4 regions of the Sinorhizobium sp. NFACC03 genome follow, and region 1 is predicted to be linked to each of the others. Evidence: riboswitches for the same ligand, from Rfam matches in the RefSeq annotation. Region 1 holds a riboswitch; each other region holds the start of a gene.

What was found. A riboswitch is a leader RNA that binds a small molecule or an ion and turns the genes downstream of it on or off. The one in region 1 is predicted to bind cobalamin.
Region 2: another riboswitch for cobalamin. It lies ahead of bluB (5,6-dimethylbenzimidazole synthase); the one in region 1 lies ahead of BLU35_RS23215 (DUF1636 family protein).
Region 3: another riboswitch for cobalamin. It lies ahead of nrdH (glutaredoxin-like protein NrdH); the one in region 1 lies ahead of BLU35_RS23215 (DUF1636 family protein).
Region 4: another riboswitch for cobalamin. It lies ahead of BLU35_RS21305 (CbtB domain-containing protein); the one in region 1 lies ahead of BLU35_RS23215 (DUF1636 family protein).

Annotation. Positions count from the first base shown of each region.
Region 1 covers NZ_FMXF01000020.1:116,054-121,650, forward strand. The annotation lists gene BLU35_RS23205 (ABC transporter substrate-binding protein) at 1-625, opposite strand, end outside; gene BLU35_RS23210 (ABC transporter ATP-binding protein) at 622-1,428, opposite strand; gene BLU35_RS23215 (DUF1636 family protein) at 1,505-1,918, opposite strand; cobalamin riboswitch at 2,024-2,239, opposite strand; gene BLU35_RS23220 (DUF1330 domain-containing protein) at 2,455-2,748, shown strand; gene aspT (aspartate-alanine antiporter) at 3,269-4,957, shown strand; gene BLU35_RS23230 (bifunctional aspartate transaminase/aspartate 4-decarboxylase) at 5,018-5,597, shown strand, end outside.
Region 2 covers NZ_FMXF01000005.1:120,114-125,710, forward strand. The annotation lists gene BLU35_RS34930 (CHASE4 domain-containing protein) at 1-115, shown strand, start outside; gene BLU35_RS10285 (GGDEF domain-containing protein) at 30-554, shown strand; gene BLU35_RS10290 (LacI family DNA-binding transcriptional regulator) at 529-1,548, opposite strand; partial or broken gene BLU35_RS10295 (phytanoyl-CoA dioxygenase family protein) at 1,653-2,892, shown strand; gene BLU35_RS10300 (SDR family oxidoreductase) at 2,928-3,740, shown strand; cobalamin riboswitch at 3,882-4,093, shown strand; gene bluB (5,6-dimethylbenzimidazole synthase) at 4,140-4,835, shown strand; gene BLU35_RS10310 (DUF2865 domain-containing protein) at 4,953-5,597, opposite strand, start outside.
Region 3 covers NZ_FMXF01000027.1:37,482-43,078, forward strand. The annotation lists gene BLU35_RS26680 (multidrug effflux MFS transporter) at 1-175, shown strand, start outside; gene nrdF (class 1b ribonucleoside-diphosphate reductase subunit beta) at 260-1,234, opposite strand; gene nrdE (class 1b ribonucleoside-diphosphate reductase subunit alpha) at 1,414-3,567, opposite strand; gene nrdI (class Ib ribonucleoside-diphosphate reductase assembly flavoprotein NrdI) at 3,537-3,953, opposite strand; gene nrdH (glutaredoxin-like protein NrdH) at 3,966-4,187, opposite strand; cobalamin riboswitch at 4,482-4,706, opposite strand; gene BLU35_RS26705 (hypothetical protein) at 4,993-5,472, opposite strand; gene BLU35_RS26710 (LysR substrate-binding domain-containing protein) at 5,434-5,597, shown strand, end outside.
Region 4 covers NZ_FMXF01000018.1:16,968-22,564, forward strand. The annotation lists gene BLU35_RS21290 (glucoamylase family protein) at 1-146, shown strand, start outside; gene BLU35_RS21295 (ferric iron reductase) at 143-991, shown strand; gene BLU35_RS21300 (CbtA family protein) at 1,041-1,838, opposite strand; gene BLU35_RS21305 (CbtB domain-containing protein) at 2,034-2,210, opposite strand; cobalamin riboswitch at 2,253-2,515, opposite strand; gene BLU35_RS21310 (TetR/AcrR family transcriptional regulator) at 2,514-3,206, opposite strand; gene BLU35_RS21315 (NAD(P)H-binding protein) at 3,310-4,140, shown strand; gene BLU35_RS21320 (anthrone oxygenase family protein) at 4,137-4,616, shown strand; gene BLU35_RS21325 (SRPBCC family protein) at 4,685-5,251, opposite strand; gene BLU35_RS21330 (ArsR/SmtB family transcription factor) at 5,248-5,597, opposite strand, start outside.

The sequences.
Region 1 (5,597 bases):
AGGGCTTTTCCTCGCCGGAATCATAGACGAAGACGCGCGTCGGCTTTTCGCGGCCGGCATTTGCCTCGGTGATCGCGGCCAGTTGGCGGCGGTAGCCGTCGACCAGCGCCTCGGCGCGATCCTCGACCCCGAAGATGCGGCCGAGGTTGAGGAGATCGACGAACATGTCGTCCATCGTAGGCTTTTCCCTGGCAATGACATGGATGCAGGATTCGGTCAGTTCGTATACGCCGATCTTGAACGGCGCCAAGGTCTCGGGCGTCACCTCGCCGCCGACCTTCATGCCGTAGTTCCAGCCGGCGAAGAAGAAATCGGCGTCGGCGTTGAGGAGCACTTCCTTGGTCGGATATTTTTCCGCAAGCTCCGGCAGTTCCTTCACACCTTCGCGCAGCTTTTCATCCAGCGTCTTCCAGCCGGAAACGCCGGTGTAGCCGACCATGTGGTCCTGCAGTTTCAGCGCCAGCATCATCTCGACCAGATTGACGTCGCTGGCGATCGCCCGCTTCGGCGCGGCATCGAAGGTCACCTCGCGGTTGCAGCTCTTGACGGTGACCGGATAGGCGAGCGCCGGCACAGCAGTGGCGATGAGAAACAGGAAGGCAGAGGAGGCAATGTTGATCTTCATGAAATGGATCCCTGTCGAGGAAGTGAAAAGGAGAAACGGGCGGTGCCGGCAACGGCGGTGCTGTGGGCGGTGGCGGTGACACCGAAGGCGGAGGACAGCGCCCGCGGGCTCAGCACCGCGTCGGGTGTGCCAAAGGCGGTGAGCCGCCCCGCCGTCACGATCGCCACGTCAGTCGCGAATTCGGCGGCGAGATTGATGTCGTGCAGCGTCGATACGATCGTCAGCTTCAACGTCTGCAACAGCTCGAGGATTTCGAGCTGGTGGCGGATGTCGAGATGGTTGGTCGGCTCATCAAGGATGATGATGCGCGGCTCCTGGGCAAGCGCCCGGGCAATCAGCACCCGCTGCTTCTCGCCGCCCGAGAGCGTCGAGAACTGGCGGCCGGCGAGATGGGCGAGATCGAGATGGGAGAGCGCATGCTGCACGCGCTCGCGGTCGGTGTCCGTCCAGCCGTTGAGCCCCTCCCGCCGCGGGATGCGGCCCATCATCACCACGTCGCGCACGCTGAAGGGAAAATCGCCGGGCATTTCCTGAAGCACGACGGCGATCGTTTTCGCCGCTTCGCGCGCCGAAATCGACCACAGGTCGACGCCGTCGACCTCGATGCGGCCCGCATTCGGCTGCACCGCCCGGTAAAGGCAGCGTAAGAGCGAGGTCTTGCCGGCCCCGTTCGGCCCGAGGATCGCAAGCCGGCTGCCCGCCTCGATCGCGAAGTCCATGTCGTCGACCAGGGTCAGCCCCGGGCGCGGCCCCCAGCAAAGCCCCTTAACGCGAAGGGCGGCTCCTGTTGCGGTGCAGGTCATGGTCTGATCCCTTCCCGGCAGCGCCACGCGTCCATCCCCGACGCACCAAACGCGCTTGAGCGCATGCGTGTCGCGCTCATTGGAAATGGCCCGCAACGTCTTCGGAGACGAGCATGGCCGCCGGGATGCGGGCGAGCGTCTTGCCCTTCAGCCCGCGCGGCCGTTCGGCAGCCCGCGTCATGCCGTCGCCGCGCTCCACATAGGTGGCGGCAAAGCGGACGAGATCGTCGATGTCCGCTTCCGGCGAAATGTCACCAAAGAGATAGGTCGCCTTGCCCGTCGCCTGGAAGGCGATGGTGCAGGGGCGCGTGCATGCCGCCATGCAGACCGTGCCGGCAATCGAGAAATCACGATCGAGCGGCGCGCCGAGGGCGGCGATGCTGCGGTTGAGACGCTTTATTAGCTCGGCGCCCGGCATGCAGGGGCCGCCGGTAAAGCGGCAATCGGTGCAGACCGTTATCTTATGCTGTCGGGAAGTCGGCTCAGCCATTTTCTCTCTCCGCCGGACTGACGGCAAGAGATGGCGAAGCCGCAGGATGACGGAAAACCGTCGCGCGAAAGCCAGTTCTTTTCCATCGGAACACCCCGTCCGTTGTGGTTGATCGGTTCGATGGCAGGTCTCCTGGCTCGCGGGTCGCGGCGCATCCACGTCTTCCCGGCCTTTGGCCAGTGACATGGTGTGAATGCGCTGTCCGCTCACAGTTGCGGGGGCAGCCACGGTTTCGGTCCCGTCAGGGTCGTCCGTTCCGTGTTCCCTTTTCAGCCGCCTCCGCATTGTCGCGGACGCAGCACCATCGCGCTCTTCCTCGCATGAATCGGCAGCGGATACAACCGATGGGGTCGGGCGGCCGGGATCTATCAACATGCGGCGTTTCGTCATGTACTGACTGTTATAAAATAACATAACAACAATCAACAAGGTAATGATCCTAAGTCACCCTGCCGGCCGCCGCGGGCGAGAGTCTCGCCTGACGGCGACGACCGGCGTATCCTTGCTCCTTGGCTTGTCGGGAAAGGAGCTCTGCCATGGCTGCCTATTTGATCGCCGATGTCGATATCACCGATGCAGCGACCTTCGAGGAATACAAAAGAGAGGTGCCGGCGACGGAGGCCCGCTATGGCGGGCGCTATCTCGGCCGCGGTGGCGCAACCCGGGTGCTTGAAGGCGACTGGGAACCGCACCGGCTCGTCATCCTCGAGTTCCCGGACATGCAAGCCTTGCTCTCCTGGTACCAATCGCCGGAGTATCAGCGCCTGAAGACGATCCGTGAGCGCTGTGCCAGGACACGGATCATAGCACTCGAAGGCGTCGCCATCTGAAGCGGAGCGCAAGACTGGCCGCAATTGCCGGCCTTGCTCGTGAAACGAACGGATGAGCGCGCCCGTCACTTCAAGCTTCGCGGCGCGCGGATGAAGCAACTGCGGGGCATGTGCTCCGGGTCCATCGACATGCGGCGTTTCGTCATGTCCATCCGTTATGCGATAACATAAAAATACAACGCCAGAGTTGAATAGCCGGCGAAATCCGCCGTGGTGGGACCGTGTACCTTCATCGGGGCCGGCGCGCCGCCACCCTCTCGAACTTGCCTTCGCACGACCGCCCGGCCCGACGCTTTCGGACCGGTGCCGCGCAGCGCTCATCAGCCCCCACTGCGCGCAAAAGCCGGAAATTTAACGTACGTTACGCTCACGTAACCCCAAGGCCGTTGAGAAAATCAGCAGCCGAAGCGACAATTGCCAAAGCTAGGATTGGGCATCGACAAGCCACCGATAAAATCAACTTAGCCGCGCAGGTCCCGAAATGAAGTGATGGCAACGCAACTTTCTAAAGGGGATGGCAGTGAATCCAATTGACTTCTTCGTCGAGACGCTTCGGACCTATCCTCCGGTCGCTGTCTTCCTCGCCCTCGGCATCGGTTTCCTGATCGGACCCATCAAGGTCGCGGGGTTCAATCTCGGAAACGTCACCGCCACGCTCCTGGCGGGCGTCCTCATCGGGCAGCTGGGCATCCAGGTTTCCGGTGATCTGAAGTCCACCTTGTTCCTGATCTTCCTGTTCGCCGTCGGCTACGGTGTCGGCCCGCAATTCGTGCGCGGCTTGAGCACCGATGGGCCGAAGCAGATTGCCTTTGCGCTGTCTGTCCTGGTGCTGTGCCTCATCGTTCCCTATCTCTGCGCGCTGATCGCCGGGCTTCCGCTTGGCTACGGCGCCGGCATGTATGCCGGGTCGCAGACGATCTCGGCTGCGATCGGCGTTGCCACGGACCAGATCAATTCGCTCGGGCTGACGCCGGAGCAGGCCAAGACCTTTGCCGACCAGATTCCGATTGCCTATGCGGTCACCTACATCTGGGGCACGATCGGCTCTGCCATCATCCTCGCCCAGCTTGGCCCAAAACTTCTCGGCATCGATCTTCCGGCGGCCTGCAAGGAGTATGAGGCCAAGCTCGGCGGCGGCACCGAGAGCAGCGAACCCGGCATCACCCGCGCCTATCATGATTTCGGCCTTCGGGCCTATCGGATCGACGAAGCAAGCGGGCTAACCGGAACGCCGGTCAAGAACCTGCTTCCCGGCATTCGCGTCTTCGTCGAGCGCCTGCGAAGAGGCGATCAGATCATCGAAGCGGATGGCAACACCGTGCTGCAGCCGGGCGACGTCGTCGCCTTCTCGGGCAGGCGCGCCCTGCTCGTCGAAAACCTGGACAGCAAGCTGACGGAGGTCGAGGACAAGGAACTTCTGAACGCGGAGGCCGAGATCGTCGACGTCTACGTGACCAGCAAGGCGCTGGCCGGAAAGACACTCGCCGAAGTCAGCACGATGGATTGGGCGCGCGGCGTCTATGCCCGCAAGATCGTGCGCTCGCTGGTCGAGATCCCGGTCCTTCCCGGCACGACCGTCGAGCGTGGCGACATCGTCACCATCGGCGGCGCCAGGAGGCACGTCGAAGCGGCGATCAAGGCTCTCGGCTTTGCCGATCGCCCGGTCGAAACCACCGACATCGCCTTCCTCGGCTGGGGTCTGTTCATCGGCGCGATGATCGGGGCGCTGACGATAACGATCGGCGGTATTCCGATCGGGCTATCCACGTCAGGCGGCGCCCTGCTTGCCGGTCTCGTGCTCGGCTGGCTGCGCACCACCTACCCCGCCTTCGGCCGCATCCCGTCGCCGGCGCTGTGGCTGTTGAACACGCTCGGCCTCAACATCTTCATCGCCGTGGTCGGTATCGGCGCCGGACCGGGCTTCGTCGCAGGCCTCCAGGAGGTTGGCATTTCGCTGTTCATCTGGGGAGTCGTTGCAACCTCCATCCCGATGATCGCCTCGGTGCTCATCGGCCACTTTGTCTTCAAGTTCCACCCGGCGATCCTGTTTGGCGCCTGCGCCGGCGTCAGAACCACGACGGCCGCACTCGGCATGATCCAGGAGGCGGCCAAGAGCAAGGTGCCGGCACTCGGCTACGGCATGCCCTACGCCATCGGCAACACGCTGCTCACCATCTTCGGCCTCGTCATCGTCATCATGCTTGCCTGAGGCGGGCAGGCAGAACCGAGACCATTGTTCCAATTTCATAGATCACAGGGAGTGTGGATCATGTTGGACAGAAAATTCTACGACAGCATTTCCGATCTCAGCCCATTCGAGATCAAGGACGAACTGATCAAGCTCGCCAAGACGAGCTCGCAGAAATCCGCCAAGGCCTTCCTCAATGCCGGCCGCGGCAACCCGAACTGGACGGCAACGCGGGCCCGCGAAGCCTTCTTCCTGCTCGGCCAGTTCGCCCTGACGGAGGCGAAACGCGCCTACTACGATCCGAAGGCGGGTGTCGCCGGCATGCCGCCCCAGGACGGAGCGCATGCACGGTTCCAGAAGTGGATCAAGAAACAGCTTCAAAGCACGGAAACCGTGGACGAGGACGACGAAGGCATCCCGGCCGCCAAGACCCTTGGTGACGCCGTCACCTATGCCATCAACACCTTCGGCTTCGACCCGGATGGATTCGTGCACGAGCTGACCGACTCGATCATCGGCGACAACTATCCGGTCCCCGATCGGGCGCTGCATCACAACGAGATCATCACCCACGAATATCTGATGTGGGCGATGTGCGCCGGCCACCGGCCAAGCGTGAAATTCGACCTCTACCCGGTCGAAGGCGGCACCGCCGCCATGT
Region 2 (5,597 bases), on a different contig from region 1:
GGCTGCTCAATCGCAGCGGTTTCGACGACATGCTGGCAGCGGCGCTGTTGAAGGCAAAGACGCACCCGTTCACGCTCGTCTATGCCGACCTCGACGCGTTCAAGGCGGTCAATGACCGCTATGGTCATGCGGCAGGCGACGCTGTTCTGGTCGCCATGGCCGAGCGTTTCCGGAACCGCGCCGGACCCAACGGTACTGTGGCACGGCTCGGCGGCGACGAGTTCGCAATCATCCTCGGCGATTGCAGCGAGGCCGAAGCCCGTGGGCTTGCGGCCGGTCTTGTCGCCGATGCGCAGACACCGGTTGGGTTCAACGGCCAGCTGCTGGTCGTCGGCGGCAGCGCCGGCATCGCCTTCGCGCCGCGCCATGGTTTGACCGCGCGTGCCTTGCTGCTGGCGGCAGATGAGGCGCTCTATCTTGCCAAGCGACGTGGCCGCAACCGCGTCGAGACCGCTGACGATACGGTGCTGCCGGGTGAAACCACCGGCGAGCAGCCAACCGCCGGGCCAAGCGGCCTGGGCGATTTTTCTACTCCGGTACGTTATAGAGCGTGATGACCACCACGGCCGAAAGCTGAGGGCCGACTGCGGCGGACGGCACGCGGCCGTAAAGCATGATGGTGCGGAAGGCCGTGCGCGCGTCGGTCTTCAGGTCGTGATGCAGGACGAAATGAATGCGCCGCGCGCGCAGCAGCGCCAGATTGTCATCGTCGAGATCATGGGCGATGTAGAGTGCGCAGTTGCGGTTGAGGCGATCGAAGGCTGCCAGCACCGAGCGGTTGCCGCCGCCGATCGAATAGGCGGCATTGATGTCGGGGTTGGCGGCGAGCGCTGCGTCCGCCAGCGCGCCGGTTTCGCTATCGCGACCATGCCCCTCGCTGATCTCGACGATCCTGATTGTCGGATAGTGCTGACGCAGCACTCGGCGAAAGCCGATCTCCCGCTCTTCCTCGCCGCGGAAGCGGCCGCTGGATAGCGTCACGAGGACCGTGGCCGCGGCACCTGCAAAGCGTTCGCCAATCAGATAGGCAGCCGTTTCTCCGGCCGCCCGGTTGTCGGCGCCCGCATAGGCGGTGCGCTGGGAGTTGGGAAGGTCGGTCGCCAGCGTCACGACGGGAATGCCGCCTGTCTCGAAGCGTGCGACGGCGCCAACGATCTCGGGCACATCCGGCGCCTTCAATACCAGCCCGTCGGTTCCGCGCAGGCGGATGCGGCCGAGCAGTTGCACGATGTCCTGCGGCCGCATGGTCTCGGCGAAGTGAAAACGGCAGCGAAAGCTCGTCGGCGCCAGTGTCATGGCTTCGCTTTCAAAGGCCCGTCGTACCGCATCGGTAAAGCGCTCCGGCGCCTCCATGACGATATCGATCGCGAACTTGCGGCCTTGAATGTCGAGTCCCGCCTGCTGCTTCTCCAGTTCCTCGATGGCTGCGCGAACCCTGGCGACGGTCTGGCGGCGGACACCCGGGCGCTCGTTGAGTACGCGATCGACCGTCGCGGTGCTGAGACCGGCCTGAAAGGCGATGTCCTTGACCAGAAAGGGATGGGCCACCGCCGCTGCTCTCCTGATGGATTTTTGATGGATTCCTGCTCTATATCATGTTTTGCCGCCGCCTATAGTCGTGCCCATCAAGATGTTCCGGAGGAGGAAACGCGATGAAGACCGACAACAGGGCGAGGCAGCGGATCGAGCGCATCTGCCGAAGCGGCCTGCGATATCGAGGCGTTCCGGGCGGAGGTCGAGCGCCGGACCAGCCTGGCCGACTATCCCTATGCTTCGAGCTGCGACCAGAACGTGTTGATCTACAACAGCGACGAGCTGATTGCCGCCTGCGGCGATGCAGAAACGCGGCGGGCGGTGCTTGCCGAAATCTGTGAGGCGCTGGCGACCGGCCCGGGTGTGGCGGTGTTCAAGCGCGCCTTTGCCGATACCGCCGCGGTGGATGTCGCGAGCACCGTCTTCGACGAGATCATCGAGGAGCAGCATCGCAGCAACAGCGGCGGCGGCGACCACTTCGCCAAGCCTGGCGCCAATGATCGCATCTGGAACTCGCTGGAAAAGCACTGCCTGAAGGCGCCGGCGAATTTTGCCGCCTACTACGGCAATGCCATCATTGCGCTTGTCAGCGAAGCCTGGCTTGGGCCGAATTACCAGATGACGGCGCAGGTGAACCGCGTCAATCCGGGCGGCGCGGCACAATCGGCGCACCGGGACTACCATCTCGGCTTCCAGACCGCCGCGGTGATCGAGCGCTATCCAGCGCATGTCCACAAGCTCTCGCCGGTGCTGACGCTGCAGGGCGCGGTCGCCCACTGCGACATGCCGCTTGAAAGCGGGCCGACCCTGTTCCTGCCCTATAGCCAGACCTATGTGCCGGGTTATCTGGCGCTCAATCGGCCCGAGTTCCGAGCCTATTTCGACGAGCACCATGTCCAGCTCCCGCTCGAAAAGGGCGATGTCGTCTTCTTCAATCCGGCGCTCTTCCACGCGGCCGGCAACAACCGCTCCACCGACATCCGCCGCGTGGCGAACCTGCTGCAGGTGTCCTCGGCCTTTGGCCGGACAATGGAAACGGTCGATCGACTGACGATGAGCGCGACGCTCTATCCGGCGTTGAAGGTTTTGCTTGGCGGGGGCAAACTGACCAATGCAGAAGCGGCCAATGCCATCGCGTCCTGCGCCGAGGGCTATTCCTTCCCAACCAATCTCGACCGCGATCCGCCGCTTGGCGGGCTGGCGCCAAAGACCCAGGCGCAGTTGATGCGCGAGGCGCTTGCCGCGGGAGCAAGCGAGCAGGATTTTCGGGCCTCACTCGACGCGCAGGCGAAGCGCAAGCTGAGTTGGGTCAGTCTCACAATTGACAGGCTCCCGGCGCATTTCGCTCGGGAGCCGTAGCTGTTTCACATCATCATTTGCGAGGGAGGAACTCGATGAACGGACAGATGCAAGGCAAGGTCGCCATCGTCACCGGCGGCACGCAAGGGCTGGGCGCAACGATCGCCGGCCTATTCGCCGAACGCGGTGCGGCGGGCATCGTCATTTGTGGGCGCAATGCCGCCAAGGGGCGGGCGAAGGCCGAGCAAATCGGCAAGGCCAGCGCCGCGAAAGTGGTCTATGTCGAGGCCGATCTTGAAAAGGTGGACGACGCGCGCAAGGTCGTTGCCGCCTGCGATGCGGAATTCGGTCGGGTCGATGCGCTGGTCAATGCCGCCGCCATCACCGATCGCGGCACGATCCTGGACACGACACCGGAACTCTTCGACCGGATGTTCGCCATCAATGTGCGGGCGCCGTTCTTCCTGATGCAGGAGACGGTGAAGGTGATGCGGCGCGAGCGAACGGAAGGCACCATCGTCAATATCGGCTCGATGTCGGCAATGGCCGGGCAGCCCTTCATTGCGGCCTATTGCTCGTCGAAAGGCGCTCTGGAGACGCTGACCAAGAACACTGCCTATGCGCTTCTGCGCAACCGCATCCGCGTCAACGGCCTGAATATCGGCTGGATGGCTTCCGAAGGCGAGGACCGCATCCAGCGCGAATTTCACGGCGCTGCCGCGGATTGGCTCGAAAAGGCGGCCGCCAGCCAACCCTTCGGCAGGCTCGTCGATCCGGCCGAGGTGGCGCGAGCCTGCGCCTACCTGTCTTCGGCGGAATCCGGGCTGATGACCGGATCGGTGATCTGCTTCGACCAATCGGTCTGGGGCGGCTATGACGGTTCGCCCCATCCGGTGGCGCCGCTCTAGATCACGATGATTTTGGGTCGGATCGATCCAAAATCATAAACGTGATCGGTCCTTAGAAGTTAGAGCGGAATGCGGGCGGAAAACTGCGTGCACTTTTCCTCATCCCGCTCTGACGGGCGCTTGTCTTTCGCTAGTGGCTGTGCCCTTATGACGCCGTCAGGTGCCCGCGCAAGCGGGAGAATCGGGAATCCGGTGTCATTCCGGAACGTGCCCAACGCTGTGACGGGGACAGTCGCCTCTACAAGTGCCTTGAATTGATTCAAGGTTTTGCCACTGGATCTTAAATCGATCTGGGAAGGTGAGGCGACCGGTTGAACCGAAGTCAGAAGACCGGCCTGGCGAGATAGACCGAACCCCGCGCGGACGGCGGGAGGTTTTCGCATTGTTGGGGATCGAACGATGCTGACTGAACCGAAGGGCGGCCTTGCGGCTGCCGGTGCCTTCTCGCTGGATGAGCGGGAGGCTGTCTACCGCGCTATCGAAACACGCCGCGACGTGCGCGACGAATTCTTGGCAGAACCTCTTCCCGACGATCTGGTGAAACGCCTGCTTACGGCGGCGCACAGTGCACCGTCGGTTGGCTTCATGCAGCCCTGGAATTTCGTACTGGTGCGGGGGGCAGAAACGCGCGAGCGCGTCTGGCAGGCGTTTCGTCGCGCCAATGATGAGGCGGCGCTGATGTTCGAGGTAGAGCAGCAGACCAAATACCGCTCGCTGAAACTCGAAGGCATTCGCAAGGCACCGCTCAGCATTTGCGTCACCTGTGACCGCACGCGCGGCGGCGCCGTCGTTCTCGGCCGCACGCACAATCCGCAGATGGATGTCTATTCGACGGTTTGCGCCGTGCAAAACCTGTGGCTTGCGGCCCGCGCCGAAGGAGTTGGCGTCGGCTGGGTCAGCATCTTTCACGAGGCCGAGATCAAGGCGATCCTCGGCATTCCCGATCATATCGAGATCGTCGCCTGGCTCTGCCTCGGTTATGTCGATCGCCTTTACCAGCAGCCCGAACTGGCGGTGAAGGGATGGCGGCAACGCCTGCCGCTGGAAGAGCTGGTGTTTGAGGAAGGCTGGGGGAACTGCGGCGAGAGTTCCTAAAACCCGTCTCGCAAAAGTGCGCAGCGGTTTTGCGATAACGACGTGCGAAGTATCAAAAACTTAAAGTGCAATGAGCGAATCTAAAAGATCGCGACGCGCTTTAAGGCGGCGCCAGGATCAGTTCTGGACCGGTTGATAGGCCGGTCCCTTCGGGTGCTTCAGGTCGATCGAGGTTTCTTCCTGCGGCAGGAAGGTCGGGCCGACGACGCGCACCTTGCTCTTGGACGGGTCGTAGGGCCGCTCCTCGGCCGGCGCCTTGGCGGTCGTGGTGTCCGCCGGTTTCTTGGTTTCGATCACGACGATGGACGACTGATCGTCGCCGATCTTGGTGCCGGTCGTCTTCGGCGAGGTTGCGGCAGTCTGCGGTATCTGGCAGCCGCACATGCCAGGCTTGCTGATGCCGCGGGTGCGATAGGCAAACGCATTGGGCATTTCGGTATAGGGTAGCCCGGTCACGGCCGAGACCATCTGTTCGCTCTCTTCCGTGTTGATATCGTGGAAGTAGAGTTCCGTTTCGGCGCCAGGGCAGCGCGCCCGGCAGGCCTGTTCGTCACGCGGGAAGTCGGCCGGCGTCGCATCCGAGGAGATCGGGAAGAAGGCGCCGTCGCAGGTGCGCACGCACATGGTCCGCAACGTTCCGCGGTAATAGCCATCCTGCGGCGCATAACTGTCTTCGTTATGCCCGAGCATCGGCCCGTAGGCGTCCTCAGGTGGCAGGTCGGCAATGATGTTGCGGTGCGTTTCGGGCTCTTCGGGCTCGAC
Region 3 (5,597 bases), on a different contig from region 1:
GGCGCTGATGGGCACGCTGCATTTCGTCACCGCCGCCGTCGCGATGGTTGTCGCAAGCTTCTTCTTCGACGGAACCGCCCTGCCGATGGCCGGAGCCATCACGGCTTGCGCGCTTGCCGCCTTCCTGCTGACGCAGGCAACGATCGGCCGCAGCCGGGTGGTCGCGGCGGAATAACCACACCCCTTTGATGCGCGGAGCCGCCCAAAGACATCATGTCCTCGGGCGGTTCTTCATGTTCCCGCAGGTGCCTGGGGCTTCTCAGAAATCCCAGTCCTCGTCTTCGGTCGCGACCGCCTTGCCGATGACGTAGGAGGAGCCGGAACCGGAGAAGAAGTCGTGGTTCTCGTCGGCGTTTGGCGACAGCGCGGAGAGAATGGCCGGATTGACCTTGCAGGCCTCAGCCGGGAACAGCGCCTCGTAGCCGAGGTTCATCAGCGCCTTGTTGGCGTTGTAGTGCAGGAACTTCTTCACGTCCTCGGTAAGCCCGACGCCGTCATAAAGGGTTTCCGTGTATTTCGCCTCGTTGTCGTAGAGTTCGAGCAGCAGGTCGAAGGCGAAGTCCTTGATTTCCTGCCGGCGTTCCTCGGTCAGCCTTTCCAGGCCGCGCTGGAACTTGTAGCCGATATAGTAGCCGTGCACCGCCTCGTCACGGATGATCAGCCGGATCATGTCGGCGGTGTTAGTGAGCTTGGCGCGGCTCGACCAGTACATCGGCAGATAGAAACCGGAATAGAACAGGAAACTTTCGAGGAAGACGCTGGCGACCTTCTTCTTGAGCGGATCGGCGGAGGCATACTGCTCCATGATCAGCGCCGACTTCTTCTGCAGGAACTCGTTTTCCTCCGACCAGCGGTACGCATCGTCGACATCGGGCGTCGGGCACAGCGTCGAGAAGATCGAGGAATAGGAGCGCGCGTGCACCGCTTCCATGAAGGAGATGTTGGAAAGCACCGCCTCCTCGTGCGGAGTGATGGCATCCTCCATCAGCTTGACGGCGCCGACGCCGTTCTGGATCGTGTCGAGCAGCGTGAGGCCGGTGAAGACGCGGATGGTGAGCTTCTGCTCCTCCGGCTTCAGGGTCACCCAGGAGGGGATGTCGTTGGAGAGCGGCACCTTCTCCGGCAGCCAGAAATTGCCGGTAAGCCGGTTCCAGACCTCCAGATCCTTGTCGTCCTCGATGCGGTTCCAGTTGATGGCGCGGATGCGGCTCGCTGGCTTGGTGTTCATGTTCATTTCGTTGTCCTCTCGGGCGTGGACGCCCCTCATTCCGCCTGCCGGCACCTTCTCCCCGCTTGCGCGGAGAAGGCATATGCCGCGCCATCTCGCAAATCTGGGCCGTCAGTGTGGCAGGTACCCTCTCCCCGCAGGCGGGGAGAGGGTTAGGGTGAGGGGCACTTAATGGGAACGCGGCGCTACAACGCGCAGGAAACGCAGCCCTGGACCTGCGTGCCCTCAAGCGCCATCTGGCGAAGGCGGATGTAGTAGATCGTCTTGATGCCCTTCTTCCAGGCGTGGATCTGCGCGCGGTTTATGTCGCGCGTCGTCGCCGTGTCGCGGAAGAACAGGGTCAGCGACAGGCCCTGGTCGACATGCTGGGTCGCAGCCGCATAGGTGTCGATGATCTTCTCCGGCCCGATCTCGTAGGCGTCCTGGTAATATTCGAGGTTGTCGTTGGTCATGAAGGCGGCCGGATAGTAGACGCGGCCAATCTTGCCTTCCTTGCGGATCTCGATCTTCGAGACGATCGGGTGGATAGAGGAGGTCGAGTGGTTGATGTAGGAGATCGAGCCCGTCGGCGGCACCGCCTGGAGGTTCTGGTTGTAGAGACCGCCTTGCATGACCGCCTGTTTCAGCTCCCGCCAGTCTTCCTGCGTCGGTATGGAAATGCCGGCCGCTTCGAACAGGCCCTTTACCTTTTCGGTCGCCGGCAGCCATTCGCTAACCGTATATTTGTCGAAATATTCGCCGGACGCATATTTCGAGTTCTCGAAGCCCTTAAAGCTCACGCCCTTCTCGACCGCCAGCCGGTTGGATGCGCGGATGGCGTGATAGGTCACCGTGTAGAAATAGATATTGGTGAAATCGATGCCTTCCTCCGAGCCGTAGAAGATGCGCTCGCGGGCGAGGTAGCCGTGCAGGTTCATCTGGCCGAGCCCGATCGCGTGGCTGTCGTCATTGCCCTTCTCGATCGAAGGCACTGACGAGATGTGGCTCATCTCAGAGACGGCGGTGAGCGCGCGGATCGAGGTCTCGATCGTCTGGCCGAAATCCGGACTGTCCATCGCCGCGGCAATATTCAGCGAGCCTAGGTTGCAGGAGATATCCTTGCCCATCTTTGCGTAGGAGAGGTCGTCGTTGAATTCGCTCGCCTCGCTCACCTGCAGGATTTCCGAACAGAGGTTGCTCATGGTGATACGGCCGGCAATCGGGTTCGCCCGGTTCACCGTGTCCTCGAACATGATGTAGGGATAGCCGCTCTCGAACTGGATTTCGGCGATAATCTGGAAAAAATCGCGCGCCTTGATCTTCTGCTTGCGGATGCGCGCGTCCTCGACCATCTCGCGATACTTCTCGCTGACCGAAATCTCGGTCAACGGCACGCCGTAGACACGCTCAACGTCATAGGGCGAGAACAGGTACATGTCCTCGTTGTTGCGGGCGAGCTCGAAGGTGATGTCCGGGATGACGACGCCGAGCGAAAGCGTCTTGATGCGGATCTTCTCGTCGGCATTTTCCCGCTTGGTATCGAGAAAACGCATGATGTCGGGGTGATGGGCGTGGAGATAGACAGCACCTGCTCCCTGGCGGGCGCCAAGCTGGTTGGCATAGGAGAAGCTGTCTTCCAAGAGCTTCATCACCGGGATGATGCCGGAGGACTGGTTTTCGATCTGCTTGATCGGTGCCCCCATCTCTCTAATGTTGGTGAGCGACAGCGCCACGCCGCCGCCGCGCTTGGAGAGCTGCAATGCGGAATTAATCGCGCGGCCGATGCTTTCCATATTGTCCTCGACCCTAAGCAAGAAGCAGGAGACGAGCTCGCCGCGTTGCTTTTTGCCGGCATTGAGGAAGGTCGGCGTCGCCGGCTGGAAACGGCCGGAAATGATCTCGTCGACGAGATCGCGGGCAAGTCCCTCGTTGCCGCGCGCAAGCGTCATCGCCACCATGCAGACGCGATCCTCGTAGCGCTCCAGGTAGCGCGTTCCGTCAAAGGTCTTCAGCGTATAGGAGGTGTAGTATTTGAACGCGCCGAGGAAGGTCGGGAAGCGGAACTTCTTCCCATAAGCGTGGTCGTAGAGATCTCGCACGAAGTTGAAGGAATACTGATCCAGCACCTGCTGTTCATAGTAGCCTTCGGTCACCAGATAATCGAGCTTCTCCCTGAGGTTATGGAAGAAGACGGTGTTCTGGTTGACGTGCTGGAGGAAGTACTGCTTCGCCGCCAGCCGGTCCTTGTCGAGTTGGATGCGCCCCTCTTCATCATAGAGGTTCAGCATCGCGTTCAGCGCATGATAGTCCAGCGCCGCTTCCGTCGCCTTCAGGGGGCGTTCGAGTGTTGAGACGTCCAAAATCGTTCCATCCCGTTTCTGACATTGGCGACGTCCTCCTCGGTCCCGAGAAGCTCGAACCGGTAAAGGTAGGGCACCTGGCACTTGGCCGCGATGACGTCGCCGGCGATCCCATAGGTCGCGCCGAAATTGCTGTTGCCCGCAGCAATGACACCGCGGATGTGAGAGCGGTTGCCCGCATCGTTGAGGAAGCGGATGACCTGTTTCGGTACGGCACCCCGGCCGTCGTCGCCGCAATAGGTGGGCACGACCAACACGAAGGGCTCGGAAACCGTAAGTGAAGCCTTACTTTCCTGGAGCGGTATGCGCGCTGCGCGAAGGCCGAGCTTTTCGACGAAGCGATGGGTGTTTTCCGAGCGGCTGGAAAAATAGACGATCAGGCCCACCGCCTGTCTCCTCTAGGAGAGCGCGCTGATCTTGTCGGGGCGAAAACCCGCCCAGTGTTCGGGGCCGGCGACGACGACGGGAAGCTGCATGTAGCCGAGGCCCTTGACCGTTTCGAGCGCGTCTTGGTCGATGGAGATATCAATGACCTCGTAGTTGACGCCCTGGCGATCGAGCGCCCGATAGGTCGCGGTGCATTGGACGCAGGCGGGCTTGCTGTAGACGGTAACGTTCATTTCTTCCTCGTTTGGTCGGCTGGATGAGAGCATGAGAAGGCGCACGGACACGCAACCGCGATCCGGCGAAATGCAGGGCTGTCATGGCTGTGGCTCGCTCGGATCTGGACGCCCGGGCATGCCTCTTCGTCAGCTGCGCGGGAAACCGCGCCTCTTGATTGGCGAGCGATAGAATTTCAATGACGCGGACATGACTTCACCCCGAAGCTTTCGACAGGCTGCCGGGGAGATGTCGAGACGATCAGGCAGGCTCATCCTGCCGCACGCAACTCAACTCCTCCGGACACCCCGCCCGTGGACGTTTTGCTCGAGGCAGGTCTCCTGGCTCACGGGTCTCAGCTTCCATCCCGACCTTCCCGAGGCCTCATGCCTCAGTGGTCCAATTCCGGACAGTCGCTCGCCGTCTACAGTTGCGGGGGCAGCTACGGCATAGCCTGGCGAAAACTCGCCGACGCACCGTATTCCCGTCTTAGCTCTCAATCCCTGCGAATCGAGAGAACCTCGAACACTAGATATAGTAGTTCATCGCAAATCTGCGTCAATAGGTACGAGGTGCCTGAAGCCGGGGAGAGAAGGTGATTTCTTTCGCCGTGTGGATAACAAGGAGTAAACGGCGGGATGCGGCGAAACTTGTGGGTGGAGAGCTCGGCTTCGAGCCCGGCGCTCGCTCCGTTGCCGATCACTTGCGAAGAGGCTCCGGCACGTCGCTTTTAGAAACGCCACGCCGGATCTCTCCCGAATTCGGTCCACGTGCTGGCAGGTGGCAGATCACGACAACTGCGCTGTCTCTTGCCTCTGCGCTCAGTCAATCGCAGAGCGACATGCTTACGTCTTTGTTTTCTCCGGGCTGGGCTCGAGGCGAAGCCCTTGCCATTTGCGGCGCGTCGCCGCAATCCCGCTCCGGCGAGGGCGGTGACTTGCGCGGATTGCCGTCCGTCGGCCAATGCCACGGATCGGCAATATCGCCGATGTGCGCCCGGACGGTCTCGTGATCCCGCGTCAATCCGATATCCTTCAGCTGGAATTCGCTGAACGTATCGATGTCGATGGTCGGGTTGAGTGCGTTGCCGGCCCAGTTCAGGGCATGAAGGATCGTTGATCGCACTGCGCTAAGCATTGCTATCCTCTTTGTTTTTGCTGTTGTGTTCGCGAAAAAAGTGAGGATTTTTGCTGCTTCGCGCAAAGCGATTTCTCGCATGCTGGCATAAAGAATGCTTATCTCAGGGCCATGAGCAAGATTCCTCCCATGAGTGCCGTGCGCGCCTTCGAAGCGGCCGCCAGACATCTGAGCTTCACCCGCGCCGCCGACGAGCTCGGCATGACGCAGGCGGCGGTCAGCTACCAGATCCGGATCTTGGAGGAGCGCATCGGCACGCCGCTCTTCGTTCGTCTTCCGCGTGAGGTGCGGCT
Region 4 (5,597 bases), on a different contig from region 1:
GCCTTGACCAGGGGCTCGTCGTGATGATGATCGAGAATTGGCGGAGCGGCTTCGTCTGGGAGCTGACACGCAGCCTGCCGGCGATCCGGCGCGGTCTTGAGCGCGCGGGATATGAGGGCGGCTGGCTGGCGACGGAGACGGCATGAATTCGAGAAATCACCAGCGGATGGCGCGGACGGTCGAGGGATATCCGCCGCAGGCGCTGGCAGTGGTCGAGCGGTTGCACGCGCAGTTCCCCGACGCCGGTGTCTCGCTCGGGCCGGCGGACAGTGCCTTCAGCGCACCAGCCGCCTTCTGGGCCGCTGGTGGGACCGGGATCGAGCAGAGCCTTGCCTATCAGGACTTTTTCGCAATCGGCATGACGGACCGGATTCGGGCGGCACATCTGATCGCCTTCTACAGCCGCCAGCTGAGTGTGGTTCTCGGCGCGCTCTATCTTGGCGCGGGTCTTCAGGCGCAGATCGCCGGGCTTCGCTTCGAAGAGTGGACCCGCCTTCACCAAGATCGGGAAGTTGCCGGCAAGCGTTATCATTTCCGCCTCGGTGTGGCGGAAGGGCCGCAGCATGCCGAAGGCATCAGCGCTTTCGAGCGCGGCTTCACGGCCCATCTGGCGCCGGTCATCGCGGTCCTGAAAAAGCGCACCGGGCTTTCTTCCGGGGCGCAGTGGCGGCTGGCAGCGGATTCCCTTGCCGGAGCGTTCCTGGAGATCGGTCGCGCGATCGGTGACGAGGCGCGCGGCATGGCCGAGGCGCTTGCGATCGTCAAGCGGCGGGGCTCGCGGTTGTTCTCGGAAGAGCTCTGCTACGAGGAGATCTCCGCGGTCGATCCGGCAAGCGGCGCGCAACTGTCGCGCCAATATCGGATCCGTTGCGGCTGTTGCCTCTACTTCCAAACGGAGGGTAGCAGCTTCTGCGATACCTGCGTCCTGCTGGAGCCGGACGATCGCCGCGCGCGGCTGGCCGCGCATCTCATGCAAAACGGCGGAGCCTGAACCCCGCCGTCGTTTGTTCAGGTGCCCATGGGGGGCGTGATCGGCCGGATCAGTTTGCTCTCGCGAAACGCTCGTTGATGAAGCCGGAGACGACGCCAAGCACGATCCAGAAGGCGAGCGTGGTGGCGAGTGCGGCAACCGCAAACTCGGCGCCGAGTACGGCCGGAACGTTGCTCGTAATATCGACCGGCTGCGGCGCGCCGTAGACATGGGGTGCTGCGATCAGCACCAGGCCTGCGACCTTGGAGACGATCTCCTCGCGCAGGACGACGAGATAGAGACCGACTGCGGAGAGGGCGACGGTTGCCAGCCACCAGGTCTGGCGGTCGCCGAGTTCGGCGGCCGGGAAACCCGGCAGTTCCGGCGGCAGGCCGATTGCCGGCAGCATGTGCACGGCGAGCCAGCCGCAGGCGCCCCAGAGCGCGCCGTTCCGGAGCGTGATCGGGTAACCGATCACCAGGCTGACGCCGGCCAGGAGCAGGCCGAAGCCGGAGCCGGTGACGAGGTTGGCAATGAGTGTGCCGGAGAACCGGCTCATACCGAACATGATGCCGCCTTCCTCGTGTTCGCCCTCATGCGCATAGGCTGGCGTGATCGGCGACAGGGCATCGAGCATGGCGGAAAGCGGTGAGACCGCCTTCAGCGACGAATGCTGGTCATGGCCCTCGGCGGCGGGTTGCGTCGTTCCAGGCTGTGCAGCGGGCTGTTCGGTTGCGGCCGGAGCCTCGCCTTCGAATTCCTCCGCATGCAGGATCAGCGGGGTTACCCGAAATTCCTGGGCGCCGGTCATGAAGACACCGGCAATCAGTCCAGCCACGATCGCGGCCAGAAGCGTTCTGACAATCATCTTGAAGTCCCTCGATAACGGCAAAAGCCACGCGCTGCGGCGTGGTTTGCAAGCCTTCCCGTTCTGCCATGCGGATGGCCGTTGCGCGCCGGACGAAACCGGCATGCACAAACACCGACATCCGGCACAGGCCGGATGCGTTCATGTCCGCAGACACTTCGATGCGGAACGTGAGTTACGTTCCGGAACATCGTCTTAGTGGCAGGGGAAGCCGTAGGAGTGGCGGGTGTCGTGCGCGGTGTCGTGCAGCACGGCCGAATTGGCAAGGCCGGCACCGAAGACGAGGAATGCGCCGATGAAAAGCGCGATGACGCCAGCGGTCAGACGATCGCTGAGGGAGAGCGGAATGCTCGAAACAGTAGACGTAGCCATGACAACCTCCGTGATGGCATCGGGAAATTCCCGGTGTGGGCCCTATGCCCGTATCGAGTGGCAGGTTTCCTGGCTCACGGCGCTGGGCGGGAAGCCCTGGATCAGCCTCGCCTTCCCAGATCGACCACCCTCTCGTGGTCTCTTCCAGTGGCTTCTTCCGGATCGCTCCGGAATGGCAGATCGACGTCGCTCTACAGTCGCGGGGTCGGCCGTGATGTGAATGCCCAGCATGGGTCCATCCGTCACGTTCCCGTTTACTCCCGAAACACGTTCGTGTCCCGGGAACCAATCGATCTCTGATGATTAGGATCGCACCCCTAATATGTCAATTGGACTTGCGCCGCCGCCCGGTCCATCCGCGACAAAATCGCGGATGATCATGCGTTTATAGGCCTCGACGATGCGGTCGCCCTCGGCGCGATCGACCGACACCGCAAGCCGCATGGTGCAATCGCCGAGATGCATGATCAGGAAAGCGGCACTGTCGATGGTTTCGCGCGGGGTTTCGGGCACAAGCCGGGCCCAGACATCGGCAAGCAGTTTTCCGCCGGCGCGGCTTTGCAGAAGATCGATCTCGCGCAGCGCCTTGTCGGCCTGCATTGCCGACCAGATGTCGCGCATGACGGGCTCGGCCAGGAACATGTCGTAGTAGATGTCGAACAGCACACAGAAGGCGTCGCGTAGTTCCGCGAGTGATGTGACCTTGGCAAGTTCGGCAGCGATGCACTCGTTGCACACGGCATTGTAGCGCTCGGCCAGCGTGCGCACGATCGCCGCCTTGTCAGGGAAGTACTGGTAGAGCGAGCCGATCGAAATTCCAGCCTTTTCAGCGACTTCGCTCATCCGCATGGCGTCGCTGCCCTTTTCCTGAATGAGCGCCGTCGCGCAGGCAAGGATTTGTTCGACGCGCTCGCGGCTGCGTTTCTGGCTGGGTGTCCGGCGCAGCGCAGTCTCGTCTTCGGCGGGGACCGCGGATGGGCTTGTTTCTGTAATCATGAGTGATGCTCACATTTTGGCTTGACTCTTAAAATACGAGGATTTATCACATTTGCAAATGTGAGAGATGCTCATGTTTGTTGATGAACCTTAGGAGGAAACGATGTCTCAGAAAGTCACACTGGTTTTGGGCGGTACCGGCAAGACGGGGCGGCGGGTGGCTGAGCGCCTTCAAGAGCGGGGTGTTGCGGTGCGCATCGGCGCCCGTTCGGCATCACCGTCCTTCGACTGGACGGACGAGGCGACCTGGGCGCCTGTGCTCGAAAATGTCGATCGCATCTATGTCTGCTACCAGCCCGATCTGGCGGTGCCGGGCTCTGTCGAGACCATCCGCAAGTTCTCAAACCTTGCCGTCGGCGCGGGCATCAGGCGGCTGGTGCTTCTGTCGGGGCGCGGCGAGGACGAGGCGGAAGCGGCCGAGCGCGCGCTGCAGGCCTCCGGCGCCGACTGGACGATCATTCGGGGGAGCTGGTTCTTCGAAAACTTCAACGAAGGCTTCCTGGCAGAGGGAGTTCTAAGCGGTTCGGTCTTCCTGCCCGTGGATACAGTCACCGAGCCTTTCGTCAGCTGCGACGACATCGCCGACGTCGCGGTTGAAGCGCTTCTCGACGATGATCATGTCGGCAAGGTCTATTCTCTGACCGGCCCGCGGCTGATGACCTTCGCTGAAGCCGTGACCGAGATCGCTGCCGCGGCCAAACGCCCGATCTCCTATCAGGCCGTGCCGGTTGCCGACTTCGCCGCGCAATTGCAGGCTGACGGCGTGCCTGATGACTATGTCGAACTCATCCGCTATCTCTTCACCTCGGTGCTCGACGGGCGCAATTCGAGTGTGACGTCTGACGTCGAGCGCGTGCTTGGGCGGCGGCCGCGCGACTTTGCAACCTACGCCCGCGAGACCGCAGCAACTGGTGTCTGGAGTATTGCCGCATGATCCCGCTGATCCCCGCTCTGGCGTTTGCCGCCGCGATCGGTTCCGGCCTGATGGCCGGGCTGTTCTTCATCTTTTCGGTCTGCATCATGCAAGCCTTGTCGCGGCTGCCGCCGGAGCAGGGGATCGCCGCGATGAACGCCATCAATGTCGTCATCCAGAACCCGATCTTCCTCAGCGCCTTCATGGGCACGGCGCTGCTCGGCCTGGCGCTGATCGTCGTCGCGTTCATTTCGGGTGGCGAGGGCCGATGGCTGCTGGCCGCGGGCGGCCTGGCCTATGTCGTCGGCGTGCTTCTGGTGACGATCGTCTTCAACGTGCCGATGAACGACGCACTTGGGGCCGCTGCACCCGGGCAAGCTGCAATCGACCTCTGGCGTGAGCGCTATCTCACCGACTGGGTCTGGTGGAACCACGTTCGCACCTTCGCATCGATCGGTTCGCTGGCGCTCTTCATCCTCGGTTTCGCCCGCACTTGACAAAAAGCGCCGGCAAGGCCGTCATTCCTTGCCGGTGCACCCTTCTGAGGTCTCGTCACCTCGGGCGGTCAGCGCTTGGGGATGCGCGCGTCGTACTGCTCTTCAAGCTCAGCAAACTTGCTCCAGAAGGCTGCAGGCTGCTCTCCTTCCAAAAGGTCGCGCAACAGGTCGAGATGCACGTGCCAGCCGGCGGAGAAGCTCGTCATGATACCGCGGTTGGCGATCCGGGTATGGGTGACGATCAGCAGCACCTTGTCGCCGCGCGGGCTGAGTTCGAAGCGGACCTCGGAGGGCGTATCCGTGCCTTCGTCCCAGCTATAGGCGAGCAGGCGCGGTGGCTCCCAGGCGAGCACATGCCCGTGCTTGCGAACCTCGCCGGCGTGATCGGCGTATTTTTTCGGCGGTCGATCATCCTCTGTCGTCAGTTCCGAATGGCGGAAGACGTGTTCGACCGCTGCACCCTCGGAAGAGCCGATCGTTCCCGATACCATCCAGAGCCGGCGCTTGTTTTCCTCTGTCAGATAGGACCAGACCCGCTCGATCGGGCCGGGAAGCAGGCGTTCGATGCGCACCGCATCGGGGGCGATGACGCGGCCGTAATCGGCGCTGGCAAAGGCTGTGGCAGGCGATGTCATGGCTTTTCCTCCGTATCGTTTTGAACAGTTGCGTCGTCGGCGAGAAGCAGCGCCTCAAGTGCGTCAATGCGCGTTCGCCAGAAGGCTTCGTAGTGGCGCATCCACTCCATACCTGCATGCATCGGCGCTGCATCGAGGCGGCATACATGCGTGCGTCCTTTCACTTCGCGGCGCACGAGACCTGCTCCTTCCAGCACCTTGATGTGCTTCGATGCCGCGGCCAGCGAGATCGAGAAGGGGGCCGCAAGCTCGCCGACCAGTCTCTCGCCTTGCGAAAGGTTCTGGAGCATGGCGCGGCGCGTCGGATCCGAAAGCGCGTGGAACACGGCATCGAGATGTGCGTTCT